Linked DNA regions of Neorhizobium galegae bv. orientalis str. HAMBI 540. The protein of the gene in region 1 interacts with the protein of each later gene in a pairwise test. Links are inferred from orthologs where the notes say so. Each region holds a gene or a part of one and is shown in the gene's direction. Other genes may lie near its edges.

Region 1 (3,571 bases):
TCGGGCTGATCGCCGAGATCAAGAAGGCAAGCCCGTCTAAGGGCCTTATCCGCCCGGATTTCGATCCGCCGTCGCTTGCTGCAGCCTACGAAGCCGGTGGCGCCACTTGCCTCTCCGTCCTCACGGATGCGCCGAGCTTCCAGGGCGCGCCGGAATTCCTGACCGCCGCCCGCAACGCCTGCTCGCTGCCGGCGCTGCGCAAGGATTTCATGTTCGAGACCTACCAGATCCACGAGGCGCGGGCCTGGGGCGCCGATTGCATCCTGCTGATCATGGCCTCGCTTTCCGACGATGAGGCCCGCGAGCTTTACGATATGACGGCCGAACTCGGTATGGACGCGCTGATCGAAGTGCATGACGAAGAGGAAACCGAGCGGGCGCTCAAACTCCCCTCTCCGCTGATCGGCATCAACAACCGCAATCTGCGCACCTTCGAGCTCAATCTCGACACGAGCGAGCGGCTGGCGCCGATGGTGCCGGCCGACCGCCTGCTCGTTGGCGAAAGCGGCATCTTCACCCATGAGGACTGCCAGCGCCTGAAAAAGGTCGGCATCAACACCTTCCTCGTCGGCGAAAGCCTGATGCGCAAGGACGACGTGGCCGCCGCCACCCGCCTTCTTTTGACCGGCGAGGCTGCGGCCCAGGCGGCAGAATAGTGACCGGCCTCACCCATATCGGCGCTTCCGGCGAGGCGCATATGGTCGATGTCGGCGACAAGGCCGAAACCAGCCGCTCGGCGACGGCCGAAGGTTATGTGCGTATGCTTCCGGCGACGCTCGCGCTGATCCGCGAAGGCAATGCCAAGAAGGGCGACGTGATCGGCACGGCGCGGCTCGCCGGCATCATGGCCGCCAAGAAGACTTCGGATCTCATCCCGCTCTGCCACCCGCTGATGCTGACCAAGGTGGTCGTGGATATCACCGAGGACGAGCAGCTTCCGGGCCTCCGGGTGACCGCAACCGCCAAACTCACCGGCAAGACCGGCGTCGAGATGGAAGCGCTGACGGCCGCCTCGGTCGCTTGCCTGACGATCTACGACATGGCCAAGGCCGTCGATAGGGTCATGGAGATCGGCGGCATCCGCCTTCTCGAAAAGACCGGCGGCAAATCCGGAACCTACCGCGCAGAGGACTGAGAAATGGCGTTGCTGCCCGTTTCCGAAGCGAAGAACCGCCTGCTCGGCAAGGCCAATCCGATCGGCACGGTGGAGACGGTCGCTCTTGGCGAAGCGAACGGCCGGGTCCTTGCGACGGACCTCGTTGCCCGCCTCACCCAGCCTCCCTTCGACGCGTCTGCCATGGATGGCTATGCGCTCAAGGCTTCCGACGCACCGGCGATCGGGGCCGAACTGACCGTGATCGGCACCGCCGCTGCCGGCCACGCCTTCGAAGGTACGCTGAACAAGGGCGAGACCCTCCGCATCTTCACCGGCGCCCCGGTACCGGAAGGCGCCGACTCCATCCTCATCCAGGAAGATGCCGAAAAGCTCGAAGGCGACCGGATCCGGACGAAGTTCGAAGTCGTGAAGGGCCGGCATGTCCGCCCCCGCGGCCAGGATTTCGCCGAGGGCGAAACCGTGCTCCCGGCCGGCACGCTGCTCGACTTCTCGCATTTGACAGTCGCTGCGGCCATGAACCACCCGGAGCTTTCCGTCTATCGCCGCCCCCGCGTCGCAGTCCTGGCGACCGGCGACGAGCTCGTCGCGCCCGGCGCCACGCCTGACAAAGCGCAGATCATAGCCTCCAACACCTTCGGCGTTTCCGCTTTGGTGCGCGACAATGGCGGCGAAGTTCTCGATCTCGGCATCGTCCGCGACCGGCCTGAGGATATCACTGCAGCCATCGACAAGGCCCGTGCGGCCAAGGCCGACGTGCTGGTGACCCTCGGCGGCGCCTCGGTCGGCGATCATGACCTGGTACAATCGACGCTGAAAGCCGCCGGCATGGAGCTGGATTTCTGGCGCATCGCCATGCGGCCGGGCAAGCCGCTGATGGTCGGTGCGCTCGGCGATATGCACGTCCTCGGCCTGCCGGGCAATCCGGTCGCAAGCCTCGTCACCAGCCTGCTCTTCCTCGAACCCCTGATCCGCAGGCTCGCGCATCTGCCGGAAAGACACCGCGAGGTGCGGGGCATTTCTGCGAAGACACTCTCCGCCAACGACCAGCGCCAGGATTATCTGCGCGCCAGGCTGACGAGGGACCACGACGGCAATCTTGTCGCCGAGGCCTTCGAGAAGCAGGACTCTTCGATGATGAAGATCTTTGCCCATTCCGACTGCCTCATCATCCGCCCGGCGCACGCGCCGGAGCTGCCGCCCGGCGCCCCCTGCCCCATCCTGCTGATCCGTCCCTGACGGTGATCCGATCCTTTTCGAAATCCGTACCTTGGGGCAGCAATGCCCTGAACGGAGAAGACCGTGTCTCTTGAAAAGCCGGCCCCCGCCATCCTCTGGTTCCGCAAGGATCTGCGCCTCGACGACAACCCGGCACTGCACGCTGCGATCGAGGCCGGCGGCCCGGTCATCCCGGTCTATATCCGCGAGCCGGCACGCCTGAACATCGGACCGCTCGGTGCCGCGCAGGCCTGGTGGCTGCATCACTCGCTTGCAGCACTCCAGGCATCGCTGAAGTCTCTGGGCGGTGACCTCATCCTCATCTCCGGCAAGGCCGAGGACGTGCTCACCGATCTCGCCCGCAAGACCAACGCGAAAACCGTCTTCGTCAACCACGCCTATGAACGGACGCTGTTTGACCGGGGCATCGCCATTGAGCTGAAAAAGCACGACATCGCTATCCGCGCCTTCCACGGACAGCTCTTGCACGAGCCGAAATCCATCCGCACCGGTGCCGGCAGCGCCTTCAAGGTTTTTACGCCATTCTGGAACGCGCTTCAGAAGGTGGGCGAGCCGCAGGAGCCAACCGACGCGCCGACGAAAATCCCCTCGCCCGAGCATCTGCCGCCTTCCGAGAACCTCGATCACTGGGCTCTGCTGCCGAAGAAACCCGATTGGGCCGTGGATTTCGGAAGAATGTGGACGCCGGGCGAAGCGGGTGCGCAAGAGAAGCTTCGCAACTTCGTCGATCGCGAGCTGCACGACTACAGGCGCGGCCGCGATCTGCCGTCAGTCGAAGCCACTTCCCTGCTCTCACCGCACCTGGCGCATGGCGAGGTCTCTGCCGCCCGCATCTGGCATGCCGTCCGGGGCCTGCCCACCAGGGCTTCGGAAGATATTGCCCATTTCCGCCGCGAACTCGCCTGGCGGGACTTTTGCTACAATCTGCTGACCGAATTCCCCGAACTTCACGACAGGAACTGGGATGACAGGTTCGATGGCTTCAAATGGGAGTACGACCCGAAGGAGTTCCACGCCTGGACGATGGGCCTGACGGGCTATCCCATCGTCGATGCCGGCATGCGCCAGCTCTGGCGCACAGGCTTCATGCACAACCGCATCCGAATGATCACCGCGTCCTTCCTGGTCAAGGACCTGATGATTGACTGGCGCAAGGGCGAGAGATGGTTCCGCGACACGCTGGTCGATGCGGATCCCGCCAACAATTGCGCCAACTGG
Region 2 (3,638 bases), 180 kb from region 1 along the record:
AACGTCCGAACGCCTATATGCTGGTGGGCGCGGCAGTCGTTATCGGTTCCGGCCTTTACACCTTCTATCGCGAACGCAAGCGGCAGGGCATCACCACCGGCAAGGCTGCAGCCGCCCCGCCTGCCTGATGACCGGCCTGACGAAAGAGCCGAAAGGCAGCGTGAAAGGACAAGACGACGTGCAGCAAAGCCGATTTCTGGACAGACGAACCCCACCCCATATCCTGACGCTCGTCGTCTGCGCCGGACTTGCCGCCCTCTCGCTCAACGTCTTCCTGCCTTCGCTTTCCGCCATGGCGACCCATTTCGGCACCGACTATGCCGTCATGCAGCTGGCCGTATCCGGTTATATCGCCGGCACCGCCGTGCTGCAGCTGGTGCTCGGCCCGCTTTCCGACCTCTTCGGCCGCCGCCGCGTGATGATCGGCAGCATCCTGATCATGCTGGTCGGCACCGTGATCTGCCTGGTAGCCGCAAACGTCACCGTGTTCATGATCGGCCGGCTGCTGCAGACGGCGGTCGTCGCAGGTTTCGTCCTGCCGCGCGCGATCATCCGCGACACGGTGCCGATGGAGAGCGCCGCCTCGATGATCGCCTACGTCACCATGGGCATGTCGCTGGTGCCGATGATCAGCCCAACGATCGGCGGCGCGCTCAACGACATGTTCGGATGGGAAGCGAATTTCGCCTTGATGCTCGGCCTCGGCCTGTTGACCCTGACGCTCGTCTTCACCGATCTCGGCGAAACGAACCACCTGCCGGCCACCAGCTTCATCGCCCAGTTCCGCAGCTGGCCGGATCTTTTTCGCTCACGCCGATTCTGGGGTTATACGTTCACCTCGACCTTCTCGTCGGGCGTGTTCTTCTCGTTCCTTGGCGGCGCACCCTTCGTCGGCACGGCGATCTATCATCTCTCGCCTACAATGCTCGGCGCGCAGTTCTTCCTGATCGCGGCCGGCTACATGATCGGCAACTTCATTTCGGGCCGCTACACCCGCCATTTCGGCACGATGACGATGATGATCTCCGGCAGCCTGGTCAGCCTGGTCGGCGTCCTTATCACCGCCGTATTCCTCGCCGCAGAAGCGCCCTGGCCGCTCGCCTTCTTCGCACCGCTGGCGCTCACCGGCGTCGGCAACGGCCTCACCCTTCCAAGCTCGAATGCCGGCATCGTCAGCGTCCGGCCGCATCTCGCTGGCTCGGCTTCCGGCCTCGGCGGCGCGATCACCGTCGGTGGCGGTGCCGCACTTTCGACCCTTGCCGCAACGGTGCTGAAGGACGAGGGCGGCGCCATGCCGCTTCTCGTCGTCATGGGCGTTACGACCATCCTTGCGCTCGTCGCTACCGTCTATGTCCGGCAGATCGACCGCCGCGAAGGCGCGATTCCGACAACGGACGACGACTGATGACCGCACCCGCCGCTCCCCCCAGCAAACCTCCCGGCCTGATCCTTGCCGGCGGCAAATCGAGCCGCATGGGCACCGACAAGGCTTTTCTCACCATCGGCGACGACACGATCCTCGCCCACGTGGTACGGCGGCTCCTACCCCAGGTCTCGGAAATCACCCTCAACGCACCGATGGGGTTCCCCAATCCGCTCGGTCTGCGCCTGCTGCCGGACCCGGTTCCCGGCCAGATCGGCCCGCTCGCTGGCGTGCTCGCCGGCCTGCTCGACATCCAGGCCCGCAGCCTTGAAGCAACGCATCTCCTCACCGTCCCTTCCGACAGTCCCTTCGTACCCGCCGACCTCGTGCCCCGGCTCGAAGCTGAGGCGGGCGATCCGAACGCGATCGTCATCGCCGCCTCGGACGGCCGCGATCATCCGGTCTTCGGGCTCTGGCCGGTTTCCATCGCCGGTGATCTGGAAACCTGGCTCTCCGACCCCGACAACCGGCGGATCATGGGTTTCCTCGAACGTCACCGCATGGAGACCGTCGAATTCCAAATGGTCGAGACGCGCCAGGGGGTGCTCGATCCCTTCCTCAACATCAACACGCCCGAGGATCTTCAAGAGGCGCGTCGTTTCGCCGAGGAGCTTTCATGACCCCTCCCCGCGTCTTTGGCATTTCCGGCTGGAAAAATTCCGGCAAGACGGGCCTGGCGGTGCGGCTGGTGGCGGAATTCACCCGCCGCGGCTATGCGATCTCGACGATCAAGCACGCGCACCACGATTTCGACATCGACAAGGTGGGGGCCGACTCCTTCCGCCACCGCGCCGCCGGGGCCCACGAAGTGGCGATCGTTTCCGGTACCCGCTTTGCGATCATGCACGAATTGCGCGGCGCGCCGGAACCGAGCTTCGAGGAAATCCTCTCCCGCCTCGCTCCCTGCGATCTGGTACTGATCGAGGGCTACAAGCGCGAGCCGGTCCCGAAGATCGAAGCCCGCCGCCTCGAGGCGAACAACCGAGAACCGCTGGCGCCCAGCGATCCCCACATCGTCGCCATTGCCGCCGACCACCCGGTCACCGACGCCACCCTCCCTGTCTTCGACCTCGACGACACGAACGCGATTGCCGATTTCATCGCACAGGTGACGGGGCTTTCCGACAAATAAAAAACCGCCGGATCGCTCCGGCGGCTTTGGTTCGAGGTGCCTGAACCAATTACTGGTTCGAAGCGACCGGTTTGACCAGTGGGGTGATGCGGCGCACCGTCACGCGGCGGTTTTCCTGTTGCGGACCGTCGGTGCGGACCTTGAGGTAACGCTCGCCATAACCCTGCGTCGCCAGGTTTTCCGGCGGGATGGCGAATGCGTCCGTCAGCACCCGGGCAACGCTTTCGGCGCGCTCGTCGGAGAGAACGAGGTTGCTGTCGTCGGCGCCGACGGCATCCGTATGACCTTCGATCAGGAAGGTTTCGGAAGGATCCCGCTTCAGAACCTTGTTGATCGCGTCGGCGACCTTGCGCAGCGAGCTCGCCTGGTTCATCGGGATCTCGGCACTGCCGGTGGCAAACGTGATCGTATCGAGGTCGATACGCGGCACCTTGTCCCGGATACGGGCGGAGTAGCGTACTTCGTCCAGCGAATAGACCCGCTCGACCCGCTCCACCGGCGGCTGTTCCAGGAACTCGTAATAATCCCGGTCCGGCTCGGTCGAGGTGTCGATGATATAGTCGTCGAGCGGCACGCTCAGCCGCATCGGCGGCAGGTCGTCGCCGGGATCACGCCAGACGTAGTCGCGGCCGCGGCGGTTATCCATCAGCTCCGGCGAATAATAGAGCACGTATTCCTCGCCGCCCTTCACGACCCGCGAGCGCTGGACGATCTCGCCATAGCTGTTGCGGACGGTGACGATCCGCGTGCCGTCGTCGCGCACGATGACTTCGCGCACCCGGCCGTCGCGGAGCTGCTCGTATTGCGGCGCCCGATCGCGATCGTTGTAGAAACGACGGCTGTCGTCATGACGAACGACGGATTGGTTGTCGATCGAGATGATCACGCGGCCACCATCCCGGTCGCGGTCGCGGCCGTTGCGGTCCCGATTGCCGTCCCGGCCGGCAGTGTCGCGGAAGTCCCAGCCCTGGGGGCGTTCGAAATCCGGCCGACGGTCGAGGCGCTGACCACGCTCTTCGGACAGCTGGCGAAATTCCTGCTGCTGCTCGCGCGTGGCGCGCGTGCCGCTCTGGGCCTCTGCAT

Evidence for each region. Proteins that work in one complex are often made in the same cells at the same time.
Region 2: the proteins of RG540_RS09105 (region 1) and mobA interact in binary tests that used the Escherichia coli proteins (3 or more experiments, as listed by UniProt). The link is inferred for Neorhizobium galegae bv. orientalis str. HAMBI 540 from one-to-one orthologs.

Annotation. Positions count from the first base shown.
Region 1 is NZ_HG938353.1:1,792,829-1,796,399, forward strand. What follows is about bases 314-3,245. They hold RG540_RS09105 (molybdopterin molybdotransferase MoeA), read left to right. Parts: upstream 314-1,138; coding sequence 1,139-2,353; downstream 2,354-3,245. Other genes in these bases: trpC (indole-3-glycerol phosphate synthase TrpC), read left to right, coding at 314-656; moaC (cyclic pyranopterin monophosphate synthase MoaC), read left to right, coding at 698-1,135; RG540_RS09110 (cryptochrome/photolyase family protein), read left to right, coding at 2,417-3,245. In the rest of the region: more of trpC, read left to right, coding at 1-313; more of RG540_RS09110, read left to right, coding at 3,246-3,571. UniProt on the Escherichia coli protein: Catalyzes the insertion of molybdate into adenylated molybdopterin with the concomitant release of AMP.
Region 2 is NZ_HG938353.1:1,610,144-1,613,781, reverse strand. Bases 225-3,223 are described here. They hold mobA (molybdenum cofactor guanylyltransferase MobA), read left to right. Parts: upstream 225-1,404; coding sequence 1,405-2,043; downstream 2,044-3,223. Other genes in these bases: RG540_RS08255 (OmpA family protein), read right to left, coding at 2,605-3,223; mobB (molybdopterin-guanine dinucleotide biosynthesis protein B), read left to right, coding at 2,040-2,555; RG540_RS08270 (multidrug effflux MFS transporter), read left to right, coding at 225-1,405. Outside these bases: RG540_RS08275 (DMT family transporter), read left to right, coding at 1-128; more of RG540_RS08270, read left to right, coding at 179-224; more of RG540_RS08255, read right to left, coding at 3,224-3,638. UniProt on the Escherichia coli protein: Transfers a GMP moiety from GTP to Mo-molybdopterin (Mo-MPT) cofactor (Moco or molybdenum cofactor) to form Mo-molybdopterin guanine dinucleotide (Mo-MGD) cofactor.